DNA from 2 places in the Leifsonia sp. GW821-FHT13C05 genome. Region 2 is predicted to be linked to the other one. Evidence: predicted binding sites of a transcription regulator. Region 2 holds the regulator's gene; the other holds the start of a gene.
What was found. The regulator LexA, encoded in region 2, represses DNA repair genes until DNA is damaged. The targets are predictions, from matches to a motif close to TCGAACANNTGTTCGA.
Positions count from the first base shown of each region.

Region 1 (8,832 bases), 380 kb from region 2:
GGCGGAGCCCCGGCCCTGGCAGAGGATGCCCTGGCTGCGGGCGAACCGCACGATGTCGTAGACGATGAGGAAGTAGCCGGGGAAGTCTTTGGCCTCGATCACGTCCAGCTCCCTGGCGATGCGCTCCCGCTTGGCCTGGTCGGTGGCGATGTCCGGGTAGCGCTCCTCCGCGCCGCGCCAGGTGAGCTCGCGCAGCCAGCTCATCGGGGTGTGGCCGTCCGGCACCTCCTGCTTCGGCAGCTTCGGGCGGGCGCTGCGCAGCCGGAACTCGAGATCGTCCGCGACCTCCACCGTGCGCTCGACGGCGCCGGGGTAGCGGGCGAACCGCGTCGCCATCTCGCGGCCGGAGCGCAGGTGCGCCGCGTCGGAGGCGGGCAGCCAGCCGTCCATCTCGTCCAGGCTGCGGCGGGCGCGCACGGCGGACAGCGCGGAGGCCAGCGGGTATTGGGCAGGGGAGGCGTAGTGCACGTTGTTGGTGGCGACCACGGGCATCCCGAGCCTGGCGGCGATGCGGGCGAGTACGTCGTTGTCCGTGGTGTCGCGCGGGTTGCCGTGGTCGATCAGCTCGACCAGCACGTTGTCGCGGCCGAACAGCTCGCCGAGCCGCGCCACCTCCCGTTCAGCGGCCCGTTCGCCGTCGGAGGCGAGGGCGAGCCGCACGTCTCCTTTGCGGCAGCCGGTGAGCACCATCCACTCTCCGGATGCGCGCCGCGCCAGCTCAGCGACGTCGTAGACCGGCCGCCCCTTCTCCTCGCCGGCGAGCTGGCCGTCGGTGATCGCCGCCGCCAGCCGGTGGTAGCCCTCCTGCTTCTTGGCGAGCACGACGAGGTGGCTGCCCTCCGGATCGGCCTCTCCGTTCTGGGGGCGGCTGAGCTCCAGCGACAGCTCGGCGCCGAACACGGTCTTGACCCGTTCGTACGCCTCGGCGGCCTCCGCCAGGTGGACGACCCCGTACAGGCCGTCGTGGTCGGTGACGGCGAGGCCGTGCAGCCGCAGCCTGGTCGCCTCCTCCAGCAGTTCCTCCGGCGAGCTCGCGCCGTCGAGGAAGCTGAAGTTGGTGTGCGCGTGCAGCTCGGCGTACGGCACGTGGCCGTCCGTCTCCTCCTCCTGCACGATCGGTGCAGGGGTGTACGCCGGTCGTTTCCTGGACGACGGCCGCTCGTCGGCCTGCTCGCCCGTGCGCCGGCCGGAGAGCCTTCGCTCGAACTCCGACCACGGGATCGGCGGGTTGTTCCAGCCCATCAGCGGCCTCCGCCCCGGTCGGCCTCACCCGGCAGGTCAGCCATCCCGCCCGGGTCAGCCATGCGCGGCAGGTCAGTCATGCGCGGCAGGTCAGTCATACCGCGCCTCCGCCTGCCACGCGCCGTCCGCGAGCACCAGCAGCCACGCGTTCCCGTCCGCGTCGACCACCTGGAAGCGGTGCGCCGTGCGCGAGGCGGCAGCATCCCACCAGCGTTCCCGCACCGGCCACGGGCCTGCCCAGGAGTCGACGGGGCGCGCATCCCGTGCCGTGCCCGTCGATGAGAACCGGGCGATCGGCTCCGTGACGACGCCGCGTCCCGTCACCCCGACCTGCTCGCCGTCCGCACCGAGCACCACCACGGGGCGCGGCGCCTCGAACACGGTCGACGGCGCCGGGGCGGGCAGGCTGCCCGGCCACGGCTGGTCGGCGCGCGCCACCCCGACGGCGCGGTCGCCCCACGGCACGAGTACCTGCCGCTCCGCGAGCCCACGCCCGCCGCCGATGGTCGCCGTGAGCACCGCGTCGTGGCCCAGGATGCTCTGTACCCGCGACAGCCCGTGATGGATGCGCTCGTCCGCGCCCCCGCCCCACAGCCCCTCCTCGTGGTGGCCGATGTCGTCGACGGCCTCCGGCTCCACCAGCACCCGCGCGATCGGGGAGCCGAGCCCGCTCTCGATGCTGCCGGAGCCCTGCAGCTGCCAGCGCACCCTGTCGACCACGTCGGCCGCCGAGAACAGCCGGGGGTGCAGCCAGCTGCGCTCGCTCACCCGGCCGGACTCGTCCGTCACCTCGATGCGCAGCGCCGTGCACACCAGCCCCGCCTTGGTGAGACCGCCGATGAACGCCTCCGCCGTTCCCCGGAACGCGAACGTCACCTGGTCCACCCTGTCGAGCGGCGGCTCGAACTCGATCGCGCGTTCCAGCTGCTTCGGCGGCGTGCGCGGCACCACCGCCGTGCTGTCGAGCCCGCTCGCGATGGTGTGGCACCAGGCGCCGCGCTCCCCGAACCGTTCCCGCACATCCGTCGCCCCGAGCGCGGCCAGGTGGCCGAGGGTGTGGATGCCCAGCCTGCGGAACAGCGGGGTCAGCTCGTCCTGCCCGAGCTGCGCGATGGGCAGGGGGGAGAGGAACGCGGGGGAGTCGCCGGGCGGGATGACCCTGATGCGCTCTGCACCGGTCGTGCGGGCCGCCTGCTCGGCGGCGAACGGACCGTCTGCGATGCCGATGCGCGCGTCCGGGATGCCGAGCCCTTCGAGGCAGCGCAACAGTTCGGCGGCGGCCTGCTCCTCTCCTCCGTAGTAGCGGGCTGGGCCACGGGCGCGCAGCACGCAGGTGCCGGGCCGGATGGGCTGGACGCCGGGGGTGATCTCCTCGATCGCGGCGAGCACGGGGTCGAAGGCCCGCGCATCCAGGACGGGATCGTACGGCAGCACCTGCAACTGGGTGCAGCGCGCCTGGGCCTCCCGGATGCGCAGGCCGCGCGTGACGCCCTCCGCGCGCGCTGCGGCGGAGCAGGCGAACACGAGGTTGCGGTCGAGGAGCGCCAGCGGGGTGTCCTGCGGCAGGTCGCCGGCCTGCAGGGCGGCGATCACCGGCCAGTCCGGGCACCACAGCACGATCGCGCGGGTGACGGCCGGCATCTCAGCTCACCGCTTCCAGGCGCGTGGTGCCGGACGCCGAGCGGAAGCTCTCGTCGAGGGCCGGCAGCCAGAGCTCCGCGCGGCGGCGCTGGCCGGAGCCGCCGCGCGGAGCGGATTCGACGGTCACCCGGCGGGAGGAGAGGTAGCCCGTTCCGCCCCCGAGGCCGTCCCAGCCGCTGCGGGAGACCGTGAGCGTCGCCTCGACCTGCGGCCAGTCTCCCACCACGATCAGGGTGGCCTCCCGCTGCCGCAGCCGGGCGGTGAGTCTGGCGATGTCGCCGTCGCGCGCCCGGCTGGTGGGGGCGACGACCACGACGCTCAGCACATCCACGACGGCGGCGGTGACGGTCAGCCACTGCTCGCCCGGGTGCGGGACGAGCACGAGCCGGTCGAGGTCGATCCCGAACCGGCCTGCCGCCTCCGCCCCGAAGTCCGGCATCCCGACCACGCCGCACCACGCACCGGATGCGCTCGGGCCGGCCAGCATGGCCATCACGAGCGTCGTCGACCCGCGCACCGCGTATGCGGCACCGGCCTTCAGCGCACCGCCCGGCAGCAGGGGAGAGAGTGCCGGGTGCGTTTCCAGTCGCCTGCTCTCCAGCGTGGTGGCCTGCATCTGCCGGATGCGCGACTGCAGCTCGTACACCTGCGCGCGGTCGACGACCGGCTCGGTGACGGTGGCTGCTGAAGAATGCATGCCTCTATTTTCGAACATATGTTCGACGATGGCAAATGCATTTTCGGGCGGCGCCGGGCACGTCACATCCCGCGCCGCGCACTCCGCTCCGGCGGAGAACCGGCCGCTTTCACGTCGTTTCTCCGCTCCAGCGGAGTGCCGGACGGCGTGTCGAGGGAAATCTCCTGCGCAACGGATGCAGAGCCGCGGCGCGCGCAACACCGGATGCGCGTGGCGACACGCCGCGCATCCATCCGCTCAAGCGGAGCTGGGGCCGGGATGCGGCGGAAACTCCGTACAAGCGGAGACGGGGCTGGAAAGCGGGCGGCGGCAGGCAAACGAAAACGGGGCCGCGCCGAAGCGCGACCCCGTTCGAAGCTCAGGTCAGAGCGGGCGGATGTTCTCCGCCTGCAGGCCCTTGGGGCCCTGCGTCACCTCGAACTCGACCTTCTGGTTCTCCTCGAGCGAGCGGTAGCCGCTCGAAGCGATCGCCGAGTAGTGGGCGAACACATCAGCGCCGCCGTCGTCGGGAGCGATGAAGCCGAAGCCCTTTTCAGCGTTGAACCATTTGACCGTACCAGTAGCCATATCTCCTCCAGGAGCGATATTCCTCGACCCCGACTGTCGGGGCCTCGTCGCGTGTTCTCCTGCTCCTGTAAAGCTGGCAACGCTCCGGGTTTGGGACGCACCTATCCAACACATGCAAAACACACGACTGGCCTTAGCCTAGCCGCCAACCGCGAAAAACACACCAGTGACGCAGAATCCGACCGTCGCGGTTCGTCACGGTTCGGTGACGAAGTCGATCAGGTGCTCCACCCTGCCGAGCAGTTCCGGCTCGAGATCGGTGAAGTTCCGGACGCTGCCCAGGATGCGTTTCCAGGCGCGGGCGGTGTCCGCCTGGGTCTCGTGGGGGAGTCCGAGGGCGGCACAGATCCCTTTCTTCCACTCGATCGAGCGCGGGATGCTCGGCCAGGCGTCCAGCCCGACGCGCGCCGGTTTCACGGCCTGCCAGATGTCGATGTACGGGTGCCCGACCACCAGGACGTGCTCTCCGTACGGCCCGCGCTTCACCGCGTCGGCGATCCTGCTCTCCTTGGAGCCGGGTACGAGGTGGTCGACGAGCACGCCGATGCGGCGGGACCGGTCCGGCGCGAACTCGCGCACGATCGCATCCAGGTCGTCGACGCCTTCCAGGTATTCGACGACGACACCCTCCACGCGCAGATCGTCTCCCCAGACCTTCTCCACCAGCTCGGCGTCGTGCCGGCCTTCGACGAAGATGCGGCTGGCGCGGGCGACCCTGGCCTTCTGGTCGGCGACGGCGAACGATCCGGATGCGGTCCTCGCCCGTGCCCCTCCGCCCTTCGCGGCGTGCACCAGCGTGACGGGCGACCCGTCGATCAGGAACGATCCGCTGAACGGGAAGACGCGCTTCTTGCCGAAGTAGTCCTCCAGCTCGACGGTCTGCCCTTCGATGCGGGTGACGGCGCCGCAGAAGCCGCTCGCGGCATCCTCGATGACGAGGTCGCGCACTGCCTCGACCTCGGGCACGGCCACACGGCCCGCGTTCTTCCAGCCGGTCGCCAGCACATCGGCTCCGTAGCGGTCGTCGTTCACCCGGAGAGACTAGAGGGTGCGGGGGAGGTGGAGGGGGAGCCACGCCATCAGTCGAAGATCCTCACCAGGTGCCAGCTGCGGCTGGTGTTGTCGTGCCGCACGTCGAATACGTGCGCGCATCCCGTGTCGTCCGTGGCCTGGAAGCGCCAGCCGCCGATCTCCCTCGGCAGGCTGCCGACGCCGTAGCGGTGCTCGCCGAACGGCCTCCACCAGGCGCAGACCTCCGCCCACACCGTCGGCGTGTCTGTCACGCGATATCTGGTCGCCCGCCACACCAGCCTGGTCGGGATGCCGTCGTCCGTCGTCCACACCGCGACGGACTCTCCGATGTCGGTCATGCCTCTCACCTCGCTCGTTCGAACGTTTGTTCGATTAACGAGTGTAAAGCCATCGACCGACGAATGCACCTGCGCCATACTGTGTGCATGACCGACCTGACCGATCCTTCCGGCGCGGCCCTGCGACTGAGCAACGACGAGCGGGAGCGCGCCGTCGCCGCCCTGCAGGCCCACGCGGCGCAGGGGCGCCTGACCGACGCCGAGGTGCAGACCCGCGTGCAGTCCGCCCGCTCCGCCGTGACGCGCGGCGACCTCGCCCCGCTGTTCGCCGACCTCCCGGGGCGCGTCGACCTCGACGGCACGGGCGCCGCGGCAGGCGCCGGTGCCGCTGCAGGCACCGGGGCAGGCGCCGCCTATCAGGCACCCGACTACGCCGCGCAGCAGCCCTCTGACCCGTACGAGCAGCGCTCCGGACGCACCGGGGACCGCCGCTGGGGTCTCGCGATCGTGTCCATCGCGCCGTTCGTGGCGCTCATCCTGTTCTTCGTGACGAGCTCGGTGTGGGGATACGCGTACAGCTGGCTCTGGTTCCTGCTGGTCCCCATCGCCGGAGCGATCGTCTACGGCGGGGACGGCGGCAGAGGCCGCGACCGCCGCTAGCCGACCGTCGCGCCGAACAGCAGTCCGAGCAGGTACGTCGCCGCGGCGGCCCCGTACCCGATCGCCAGCTGGCGCAGCGCGCGCTTGAGCGGCGACGCCCCGGACAGCAGCCCGACGATGGCGCCCGTCCCGAGCAGCACGATCCCGACCAGCAGCGCGGCCACGAGCACCGCCGTCGTGCCCTGCAGCCCGAAGAGGTACGGCAGGATCGGGATGAGCGCTCCGGATGCGAAGAAGCAGAAGCTCGAGAGCGCAGCGTTCCAGCCCGTGCCGACCGACTCGTGCTCGTCGATCACCTCGCCCGTCACCGCCTGCACCGGGGCCGTCTCCACGGCTCGCGCATTCAGGCCGGCGAGCACCTCGGCGGCGTGCGCCTTCGCCTCGTCCGGCGCCATCCCGCGCGCACGGTAGACGAGCGTGAGCTCGTTGGCGTCGACGTCGAGGTCGGGGAGGGCAGATCGCGTCTCCGGGTTGGGGCTGGACGCTTCGAGCAGTTCTCGCTGCGACCGGACGGAGACGTATTCGCCTGCGCCCATCGACAGCGCGCCGGCGAGGAGGCCGGAGATGCCGGTGAGCAGCACCACGTGGGTCGCGACGCCGCTCGCGCTGATGCCGAGCACGAGCGCGAGGTTGCTGACGAGCCCGTCGTTCGCGCCGAACACGGCGGCGCGGAAGGTGCCGGAGAGCCGCTGCCGTCCGCGGGCGGCGAGCGCGCGGACGACCTCTTCGTGGATCTGCTCGTCCGCGGCCATCTGCGGCGTCGCATCCACGTCGTCGCTGTAGGGGGAGCGGGCCTCGGCGCGCTGCGCGAGCGCGAGCACGAAGACCGAGCCGAACCGTCGGGCGAGGAGGCCGAGGAGCCGCGTGCGGATGTCGCCGCGCAGCGGTCGGCCGACGTCGTCGCCGAGCAGGGTGAGCCAGTGCTGCTCGTGCCTGCCCTCCGCCTCGGCGAGCGCGAGCAGGATCTCGCGCTCCTCGCCGGTGCGGCGTCCGGCGAGGTCGCGGTAGACCGCGGCCTCCGCCCGTTCGTCGGCGAGGTAGCGGCGCCAGCGGCGGATGTCCGCTGGACTCGGGTTGCGCTCGGCTGCGGTCGTCATAACGGTTGGAAAGTCTAGGCGATGGATGCGCCGCTGAACCGTTCGCCCCACACCCTCGCCAGCTCGACCACCTCGGGCGGCGAGAGAACCTGGAACGGCGCATCCGCGGCGGCCAGCCCGAAGAGTGCCCACTCCGCACTGTCCGCAGACAGGTGCACGCGGGTGGTCTCGGCATCCACGGCCTCGGCCGTCGCCCACCGGCCGATCGCGCTCTCGACGTGCGCGACGGGCGCGTGCACGATCGCGTCGACCGCGAGCGTCTCCGTCGCGGCGCCGAGGGATGCGGAGACATAGCTGGCCGCGTCGTCGGCCGGCAGGGCACGCGGCCGGAACCGTTGCCCGGTCGTCCGCGGCTCGGCGAGCCTGTCGAGGCGGAAGCTGCGCCAGTCGAACCTGCCGAGGTCGTACGCCACCAGATACCAGCGCCGCTCCACAGATACCAGCCGGTGCGGCTCGACGTGCCGGTCGCTGCGCTCCCCGTCGCGGCTGACGTACACGAAGTGGATGCGCTCCTCGTCCCTGCAGGCCTGCGCCACCACCGTGAGTACCCCCGCGTCCACGCTCGGCCCCTGCCGCATGGCGCCGGCGACGGTCGCGGAACGGAGCGCATCCACCCGGCTGCGCAGCCGGGACGGCATCACCTGCACCACCTTGGCGAGGGCACGAACAGAGGCGTCCTCGATCCCGGCGATGCCGGACTGCGCTGCCGTCCGCAGGCCGACGGCGAGCGCGACGGCCTCCTCGTCGTCGACGACGAGCGGAGGGAGGGATGCGCCGGCCGCCAGCTGGTATCCGCCGTCGACGCCGCGGCTCGCATCCACCGGGTACCCGAGGTCGCGCAGCCGGTCGATGTCGCGGCGCAGCGTCCGCGGAGACACCTCCAGGCGTGCCGCGAGCTCCGGGCCCGGCCAGTAGCGGTGGGTCTGCAGCAGGGAGAGCAGTTGGAGGGTGCGCGATCCCGTGGTGTTCACCCTGCCATCATCCCGCCGATTGCGGACGAACGGTGTCCGCAATCGCTCAGTGCGGGACGAGCGGCGTCGCCCCCGGCCGGGACAGGGTGAGGAGCGCCTCTGCGACGTGCGGGTCCGCCTCCAGCGCTCCGCCGATGGCGACGAGGTCGGCGGCGACGTCGGACTCGCGGTCGTTCCCGACCAGATCGACGGCGGCGACCACGTAGATGCGCTCCGGCCCCACGTACTCCAGGTGCAGGTACGTCACCGTCTCCACCTCGGGATGCGCGAGCAGGGCGGCGAGCACGGCCTGCGTCGCCTGGTCGGAGCCCTGCTCGCCGAGCAGGAAGCGCCGGTTCCTGTCGATCAGCACGAGCGCGACGACGGCGAGCAGCACGCCGACCAGGATGGAGCCCATCGCGTCGTACACCGCGTTCCCGGTCAGCTCGTGCAGCAGCAGGCCGAGGAAGGCGATCAGCAGACCGATCAGCGCGGCGGCGTCCTCGAAGAACACCGCGCGCAGCGTCGGGTTCGACGTGCGGAACACGTGCGAGAGCGTCCCGATGCTTCGCTCGTCCGCGCCCCGGCGCGCCTGCCGGTACGACTGCACGAACGAGAACCCCTCGAACACGAACGAGACAGCCAGCACGACATACGCCACGGCGTAG
Region 1 is NZ_JBXAPT010000001.1:505,496-514,327, forward strand. Features, by position in the region: gene AC1ROC_RS02390 (error-prone DNA polymerase) at 1-1,242, opposite strand, end outside; gene AC1ROC_RS02395 (DNA polymerase Y family protein) at 1,333-2,883, opposite strand; gene imuA' (DnaE2-dependent mutagenesis accessory factor ImuA') at 2,885-3,580, opposite strand; gene AC1ROC_RS02405 (cold-shock protein) at 3,944-4,147, opposite strand; gene AC1ROC_RS02410 (DUF3097 domain-containing protein) at 4,343-5,179, opposite strand; gene AC1ROC_RS02415 (DUF6504 family protein) at 5,227-5,517, opposite strand; gene AC1ROC_RS02420 (DUF1707 SHOCT-like domain-containing protein) at 5,605-6,117, shown strand; gene AC1ROC_RS02425 (VIT1/CCC1 transporter family protein) at 6,114-7,214, opposite strand; gene AC1ROC_RS02430 (helix-turn-helix transcriptional regulator) at 7,229-8,185, opposite strand; gene AC1ROC_RS02435 (cation diffusion facilitator family transporter) at 8,232-8,832, opposite strand, start outside.
Region 1: a site for LexA is predicted at 3,591-3,606, ahead of imuA' (DnaE2-dependent mutagenesis accessory factor ImuA'). Genes of this name have one in related genera too.

Region 2 (8,832 bases):
CTCCGACCCGATGGATGCGGTGAACGCCGTGAACACCTCCGGGTCGCGGTCGCTCGGCAGCCAGGGGCGGCTCTGCGCGATCGCCCACAGCGCTGAGCGCCGCAACACGAACTCGGTCTCCGAGGTCGGGTCGAGCACGACCAGCTCGGTGTCCTCCGCGGCGGCGGCGAGCGCGACGCGCATCCCGTCGGCCGGCACGGGACGCGCATCCCTGTTCCAGGTCTGCATCGCGGTCACCGAGGAGAACACGGGCAGCACGGTGCGTCCGTCCGGACCGGCGACGGTCACGATGGCGAGTTCCTGGGTCTTGTCGATCAGCAGCCCGTCGTCGGTGGTGTCGCTCTCGCCGAGCCGCGCCATCAGCGGGATCAGCAACCGCGACGCGCGCACGGCATCCACGACGGCCTCCGCACCCACTTCGCCGGCGCGGAACGCCGCCAGGGCGCCGAGCAGTGCGGGAGGGGCGCTGCCGTCGTCGTCGCCGAACGCGTTGTCGTCGAACTCCCGGCCCTCCCACGGCTGGCCCGCCGAGTCCGCCAGACGACCGGCGTCGGCCGCCAGCTGCGCCGCGAACCCGCTCAGCCGCGCGGCGCCCTTCGCGCTCGGGCCCGTGGATGCGTGGTCGTCGCCCGACCCGTCGCCCGGCTCAGTTCCCTGCGACATCCAGCGCCTCGGGCAGCGTGAACGCGCCGGCGTAGAGGGCCTTGCCGACGATCGCGCCTTCGAGGCCGCGCGGAACCAGTTCGCGCAGGGCAGCGATGTCGTCGAGGTTGGAGATGCCGCCGGACGCCACCACCGGGCGTGCCGTGCGGTCCATCACCTCGCGCAGCAGGTCGAGGTTGGGGCCGCGGAGGGTGCCGTCCTTGGTGACGTCGGTGACGACGTAGCGGGCGCATCCCGCGTCTTCTAGGCGGTCGAGGACCTGCCACAGGTCGCCGCCGTCGCGGGTCCAGCCACGGGCCGCGAGGGTGGTGCCGCGCACGTCGAGGCCGACCGCGATGGCCTCGCCGTACTGCCCGATCACGTTCGCCGCCCACTCGGGGTTCTCGAGCGCCGCCGTGCCGAGGTTGATGCGCTTCGCGCCGATCTCGAGCGCCGACTCCAGGGAGGCGTCGTCGCGGATGCCGCCGGAGAGTTCCACGTTCACGCCGCGGACCTGCTTGATGACCTTCTTCAGGATGGCGTGGTTGTCGCCCCGGCCGAACGCCGCATCCAGGTCGACCAGGTGGATCCACTCCGCGCCCTCGTCCGCCCACTCGGCTGCCGCGTCGACCGGGTCGCCGTAGCTCGTCTCCGAGCCTGCCTCGCCCTGGGTCAGGCGCACCGCTTTGCCGTCGGCCACGTCGACCGCCGGCAGCAGGACGAGCCGGGGGGTGTTGTTGAATTCGCTCATGATCTTCCTCGGTTGGGTCCGCGCGTCCGCGCGGGCTCGGGGTGTTGCCTGTCGGCTTAGAGGGTGCCGATCCAGTTGCGCAGTAGCTGAATGCCCGCGCGTCCGGACTTCTCCGGGTGGAACTGGGTCGCACTCAGCGGCCCGTTCTCGACGGCCGCGATGAACGGCTGGCCGTGGGTGGCCCAGGTGACACGCGGCTTCGGGAACGGCGGGACCACATCCAGGGTCCAGTCCTGCGCGGCGTATGAGTGGACAAAGTAGAACCGTTCGTCGTGCAGCCCGTCGAACAGCGCGGAGTTCTCCGGAGCGTCGACCGTGTTCCAGCCCATGTGCGGCACCACGTCGGCCTTCAGCAGGTCGACGGTGCCAGGCCATTCGCCGAGCCCCTCGGTTTCGAGACCGTGCTCGACGCCGTGCTCGAACAGCACCTGCATGCCGACGCAGATGCCGAGGACCGGCCGTCCGCCGGCGAGGCGCTTGTCGACGACCTCGTCGCCGTGGGATGCGCGTAGCGCGTCGATGACGGCGGCGAACGCACCGACACCGGGGACGAGCAGCCCGTCCGCCTCCTGGGCGCGCTTGCGATTGCCCGTCAGCTCGACGTTCGCACCGGCCTCTTCGAGCGCCTTGACGGCCGAGTGGACGTTGCCCGTCCCGTAGTCGAAGACGACGACATCGGGTTTCGTCACAGCGCCCCCTTGGTGGAGGGGATGCCGGTGATCAGCGGGTCGAGCGCCTTGGCCTGGCGGAACGCGCGGGCGAACGCCTTGAACTCGGCCTCCGCGATGTGGTGCGGGTCGCGGCCTCCGACGACGGTGATGTGCGTGGTGATGGCGGCGTTGAACGAGATGGCCTCGAAGACGTGGCGCACCATCGACCCGGTGAAGTGACCGCCGATGAGGTGGAACTCGAACCCGGCGGGCTCGCCGGTGTGCACGAGGTACGGCCGTCCGGAGATGTCGACGACCGCCTGCACCAGCGCCTCATCGAGCGGGACGAGGGCGTCGCCGTACCGGGAGATGCCGCGCTTGTCGCCGAGCGCCTGCTTGATGGCCTGACCGAGGACGATGCCGATGTCTTCGACGGTGTGGTGCACGTCGATGTCGGTGTCACCGCTCGCGCGGACCCGGAGGTCGGTGAGCGAGTGCTTCGCGAACGCCGTCAGCAGGTGGTCGTAGAACGGCACGGACGTCTCGATGTCCGTAGCGCCCGTGCCGTCGAGGTCGATGCTCAGCTCGATGCTGGACTCGCTGGTCTCCCGCTGCAGGGTGGCGATGCGATTCGTCATGACAGCGAGTTTACCGGGGCGCCCGGACGCCGGAGCGCCGCGAGAGCGTCGAGGAAAGCGGTGGTCTCCTCCTCGGTGCCTGCTGTAACGCGCAGGTGGTTCGGGATGCCGACATCCCGGATGAGCACCCCGCGTTCGAGCAGCGCTTCGAACGTCGCGTGCGGGTCGGCGACGCCGCCGAACAGCACGAAGTTGCTGCCGCTGCGGTGCGGCTGGTAGCCGAGCCGGGCGAGCTCGGTGACGAGCCGGTCGCGCTGGGTGCGGATCTCGCCGACCATCGCCAGCATCTCGGCGGAGTGGGCGAGCGCCGCGACGGCGGCGGCCTGGGTCAGCGCGGAGAGGTGGTACGGCAGGCGAACGAGGCGGAGTGCATCCACCACGGCAGGATCGGCGGCGAGGTACCCGACGCGCGCACCGGCGAACGCGAACGCCTTGCTCATGGTGCGCGAGATCAGCAGCCGCGGACGCCCCGGCAGCAGGCTCAGCGCCGTCTGTTCGCCGTCGGGCATGAACTCGGCGTACGCCTCGTCCACGATCACGATGCCGCGCGCGGCGTCGTATGCGGCCTCGATCGTCGCGAGAGACAGCGGCGTGCCGGTCGGATTGTTCGGCGAGCACAGGATCACGATGTCCGGGTCTTCCCGCCGGATCTGCTCGGCCGCGGTTTCGGCGGAGAGCTCGAACTCGTCGTCGCGGGCGGCGGCGATCCAGCCGGTGCCTGTTCCGGATGCGAGGAGCGGGTACATGGAGTACGTCGGGGAGAACCCGAGCAGGGTGCGGCCCGGTCCACCGAACGCCTGCAGGATGTGCTGCAGCACCTCGTTGGACCCGTTCGCCGCCCAGATGTTCTCGGCGGTGAGCCCGTGCCCGAGGTACCGCGCGAAGCTCTCGCGCAGCTCGGTGAACTCCCGGTCGGGGTAGCGGTTGACGCTCCCGATCGCGGCGGAGATGCGGGCGACGATGTCGGCGGCGACGTCTGCCGGCACCGGATGCGTGTTCTCGTTCACGTTCAACGCCACGGGAACGACCTTCTGGGGCGCTCCGTACGGGGTCTTCCCCCGCAGGTCATCACGAATCGGCAGATCGGAAAGAGAGGTCACCCATCAATGCTAGTCACGCCGCGAGCCGTGTGACGCCGGGCTGCACAGCGCCGCTGCCCCTACTTCGCGTACTGGGACGGGATCGCGAGCTGCTGCCCGGGCGAAACCACCGCGGTGTCGAGCTGGTTCAGGGAGACGATGCTGGCGATCACGTCGCGGGGGTCGGCACTCGGCGCGACCTTCTCGGCGATGCTCCACAGGGACTGGCCCGACTCGACCGTGACGTACTGGAAGCGCACGTGGGCCTGGTCGCCGGAGGCGAGGGCTCCCCCGCCGTTGAGGGCGAAGACCAGGGCCCCGACGATGAGCGGGACGGAGGCGAGCGTGGTGAGGACCGCGCGCCCACGGCGCGTGAGACGCAGGCGCGTGCGAGCGCCGGCGGGCGTCTGGAACTGCGACGACGACATCGTGACCGTTGCTGTGCTCATGCTGTTGACCTCCTAAGATTCCGCACCCGGTGCTTGGCCGGCAGGCCGGATGCGAAGCTGTGTTCCGAATATATCTTCGAATGTTCGAAACCACAACTGTGATTCAGTGGCGAAAACATCCGGGCGATTTCGAGACACGCTCGAACACATGTTTGTTTTAGCCCTGCATCGTGGATACAGTTTCGATTGTCTGGACTTCACTCAACCAGGCACCACCGACATTCGGGCCGGCCGGATGCGCAGACGGGTCACGAAAGGGACGACCGTGGCGAACGACAACCAGGGAGCACGCGAGCGCGGAGGCACGCGCAGACGTAAGAACCTGAGCGACAAGCAGCTGGCCATCCTCGACGTCATCCAGCGCTCGGTGAGCCAGCGCGGCTATCCGCCGAGCATGCGCGAGATCGGAGACGCCGTCGGCCTCTCCTCCCTGTCGAGCGTCACGCACCAGCTCAACCAGCTCGAATTGAGCGGATACCTGCGCCGCGACCCCAACCGGCCGCGCGCGCTCGAGATCCTGATCGACCTGCCCTCCAACTCGTCCGAGTCCGTCGACTACGAGAACCAGACGCCCGTGGGCGACGCCGCGATGGTGCCTCTGGTCGGCCGCATCGCCGCCGGTGTCCCGATCACCGCCGAGCAGCAGGTGGAAGAGGTCTTCCCTCTCCCCCGCCAGCTGGTCGGCAACGGCGAGCTCTTCATGCTGAAGGTCGTCGGGGAGTCGATGATCGACGCGGCCATCTGCGACGGCGACTGGGTGGTCGTCCGCACCCAGAAGACGGCGGAGAACGGCGACATCGTCGCGGCCATGCTCGACGACGAGGCAACGGTCAAGGTCTTCCGCCAGCGCGACGGCCACACCTGGCTGCTCCCCCGCAACTCCAACTTCGAACCCATCCTGGGCGACTACGCCGAAGTCCTCGGCAAAGTCGTCGCCGTCCTCCGCGCCGTCTGACCCACCCCCAAACAATCGAGTCCGAAGTTGTTCACCCTCGCCACCGGCGTGGCGCGTGAATAACTTCGGACTCGATTGTTTTTGCGAGGCGAGGCGGGACGAGCGGGGCGCGCGGTCAGGCCCAGCCGAGTTCCTGGAGGCGGGCGTCGTCGAGGCCGAAGTAGTGGCCGATCTCGTGGACGAGGGTGATCCGCACCCGGGCGCGCAGCGCATCCATGGTCGACACGCTCGCGGCGAGATTGTTGCGGTACAGGGTGATCCGGTCGGGCAACTCGCCGAAACCGTACACGCCGCGCCTGGTCAGTGGATGCCCGCTGTACAGCCCGTAAAGGCGCGGCCTCGCGCCGGGAGGCTGGTCCTCGATCAGGATCGCGACGTTCTCCAGCGGCTCGACCATGTCGGCCGGAAGCGCATCGAAGACCTCTCCCACCAGTGCCTCGAACGCGTCAGCGCCAATCTCCACCATTCCCCCATCCTCGCCCCGCACGCGACAGAGCCCGGGTTTTTCGCCGCAGACGAACAGACTGCGGCGAAAACCCCGGGCTCAGAAGCGAACGTGCTACACGGGAGTCGGCGCCGAGGCGGAGGCGCGCACGGCACGCGTCGCCTCGATGATGTTGCGCAGCGACGCAACGGTCTCGTCGTAGCCGCGCGTCTTCAGCCCGCAGTCCGGGTTCACCCACAGCTGCCGCCCGGGGATCGCCCCGAGCGCCGTCTCCAGCAGCTCGGTCACCTCGGCCACCGACGGCACGCGCGGCGAGTGGATGTCGTACACCCCCGGGCCGATGCCGTGCTCGAACCCGGAGCTCTGGATGTCGTGCACGACCTCCATGCGCGACCGGGCCGCCTCGATGCTGGTGACGTCCGCATCCAGGTTGCGGATCGCGTCGATGACCACGCCGAACTCCGAGTAGCAGAGGTGCGTGTGGATCTGCGTCTCGTCGCGCACGCCGGAGGTCGCGAGCCGGAACGATCCGACCGACCAGTCCAGGTAGGAGGCGTGGTCGGACTTCTTCAGCGGCAGCAGTTCGCGCAGGGCAGGCTCGTCCACCTGCACCACCCGGATGCCCGCGGCCTCCAGGTCGGAGATCTCGTCGCGGAGCGCCAGCGCCACCTGCCGCGCCGTCTCGCCGAGCGGCTGGTCGTCGCGCACGAACGACCAGGCGAGGATCGTCACCGGCCCGGTCAGCATGCCCTTGACCGGCTTGGGCGTGAGGCTCTGCGTGTACGTCGACCACTCCACCGTGATCGGCTTCGGCCGCGACACGTCGCCCCAGAGGATGGAGGGGCGCGTACAGCGCGAGCCGTACGACTGCACCCAGCCGTTCTGCGTCACCGCGAACCCGTCCAGGTTCTCGGCGAAGTACTGCACCATGTCGTTGCGCTCGGGCTCGCCGTGCACGATGACGTCGATGCCGATCTCCTCCTGCAGGTCGACGACGCGCTTGATCTCGTCGCGCATCCTGCCCAGGTATTCGGCCTCGGTGATGAGTCCCTTGGCGAACTGCGCACGCGAGCGGCGGATGTCGCCCGTCTGCGGGAACGACCCGATGGTGGTCGTCGGCAGGAACGGCAACCCGAGGGCGGCATCCTGGGCGGCCAGCCGGTCGGCGTACTCTCCGCGGGCGAAGTCGGCCTCCGTCAGCGCCTCCTCGCGCTCGCGCACGGCCGGCACGCGCACGCCCGGCGCCGACGCTCGGTCCGCCAGGGCGGCGGAGGCGGCGCTCAGCTCCTCCCGGATGGCCTCGTGGCCGTCCACCAGCCCGCGCGCCAGCGTGGCGACCTGCGCGACCTTCTGGTCGGCGAAGGCGAGCCAGCTCTTCAGCTGGTCGGACAGCTCCGGCTCGTCGTCCACGTCGTGCGGAACGTGCTGCAGCGAGGTGGAGGTCGAGACGGCGACGTCCGGGCTCAGCGACAGCAGCTCGGTGAGGGTGCCGAACGCGGCTTCCAGGTCTCCGCGCCAGATGTTGTGCCCGTCGACCACCCCGCCGACGACGGTCTTGGCCGACAGCCCGGATGCGGTCGCAGCGTCGAGCCCGCGCGGAACGGCCCCGCGCACCAGGTCGAGCGAGATCGCCTCGACCGGGGAGGTGGCGAGCACCGGGAGCGCGTCGTCGAGGCTGCCGTACGGCGCTGCCACGAACAGGGCGGGACGGCCCGGCACCGCGCCGAGCGTGTCGTACGCAGTCGCCAGGGCGGCGAGCACCGCATCCCGCGGCTCGTCGATGGACTCGCTCACGAGCGCGGGCTCGTCGAGCTGCACCCACGGTGCACCGGCAGCGGCGAGGCGCGACAGCAGCTCGGCGTAGACCGGCAGCAGGTCGCCGAGGCGCGACAGCGGACGGAAGCCCTCAGGCGCCTCGTCGCTCGCCTTGCTGAGCAGCAGGAAGGTCACCGGCCCGACGATCGCCGGACGCGTGACGAAGCCCGCGGCCTTCGCCTCCTCGAACTCGCGCACGATGCGGTCGGACGCGAGCCGGAACTCGGTCTCCGGCCCGATCTCCGGCACGAGGTAGTGGTAGTTGGAGTCGAACCACTTGGTCATCTCCAGCGGCGCGTTCTCGCCCTCTCCGCGGGCGATCGTGAAGTATCCGGCGAGGTCGACGGACCCGTCGGCGTCCGCGAGCGCGGCGAACCGGGACGGGATGGCGCCGACGGTGACCGCGGCGTCGAGCACCTGGTCGTAGTAGCTGAAGCTCTCCGGAATGGATGCGTCATCGAGGCCGAGGCCGAGCGCGGCGAGCCGGTCCCTGGTGGCGGCGCGGAGGTCTGCGGCCGTGGCTTCGAGTTCGTCGGCGGTGATCGTTCCCGCCCAGAAGCTCTCGACGGCCTTCTTGAGCTCGCGGCGGCGCCCGATGCGCGGGTAGCCGATGATCGTCCCCGTGGGGAACGGGATGCGGGGAGTGGTGTCGGTCATGCTGGTTCCCTTTCGGTGGTGCTGGCGTCGGTGGTCGTGGTGGTCGTCGTGGTCTGCTGCACAGGCGCGGCGGCCCCGAGCAGCCCCACCCGCTCCAGCACCGACAGCACCGCCTCGTGCTGGTTGAACGTGTACAGGTGGATGCCCGGAGCGCCCCCGTCGAGCAGCTTCTGCGCGAAGTCGGTCGCCCAGGCGATCCCGATCTCCCGCTGCCCCTCCTCCGTCGGCTCGACCTCCAGCTGGATCGCGAGCTCGCTCGGCAGGTCCTCCCCGCTCAGCTCGAGCATCCGCGTGAGCCTGGCCGGACTGGTGACCGGCATGATGCCGGGCAGGATCGGGAAGAGCACTCCGGCATCCCGGGCCTTCTGCGCGAAGCCGAGGTAGTCCTCCGGGTGGAAGAACAGCTGGGTGATGCCGAGGTTCGCGCCCGCCGCCTGCTTGGCGAGGAGGGTGTCGATGTCCTGGCTGACGCCGTGCGACGTCGGGTGGCCGTTCGGGAACGCCGCGACCGCGATCTGCACGTGCTCGCGGTGCGACAGCACGGTGCTCGCCGGCAGGCCGGGCACGGGCAGCTCGCCGTACGGCACGCGCTCCGCCTGCACCCGGTGGATGAGCTGCACCAGCTCAGCGGAGCTGTGCAGGTCGCCGAGGCCGGTCTCCCCCGGCGCCAGGTCGGCGGGCGGGTCGCCGCGCACCGCGAGGAACCGCCGGATGCCCGCATCCAGGAACTCCCGGATGAGCTGGGCCGCCT
Region 2 is NZ_JBXAPT010000001.1:124,308-133,139, reverse strand. Features, by position in the region: gene AC1ROC_RS00610 (SseB family protein) at 1-663, opposite strand, end outside; gene priA (bifunctional 1-(5-phosphoribosyl)-5-((5-phosphoribosylamino)methylideneamino)imidazole-4-carboxamide isomerase/phosphoribosylanthranilate isomerase PriA) at 647-1,393, opposite strand; gene hisH (imidazole glycerol phosphate synthase subunit HisH) at 1,450-2,082, opposite strand; gene hisB (imidazoleglycerol-phosphate dehydratase HisB) at 2,079-2,681, opposite strand; gene AC1ROC_RS00590 (histidinol-phosphate transaminase) at 2,678-3,781, opposite strand; gene AC1ROC_RS00585 (LysM peptidoglycan-binding domain-containing protein) at 3,841-4,209, opposite strand; gene lexA (transcriptional repressor LexA) at 4,445-5,164, shown strand; gene AC1ROC_RS00575 (metallopeptidase family protein) at 5,280-5,630, opposite strand; gene metE (5-methyltetrahydropteroyltriglutamate--homocysteine S-methyltransferase) at 5,724-8,081, opposite strand; gene AC1ROC_RS00565 (methylenetetrahydrofolate reductase) at 8,078-8,832, opposite strand, start outside.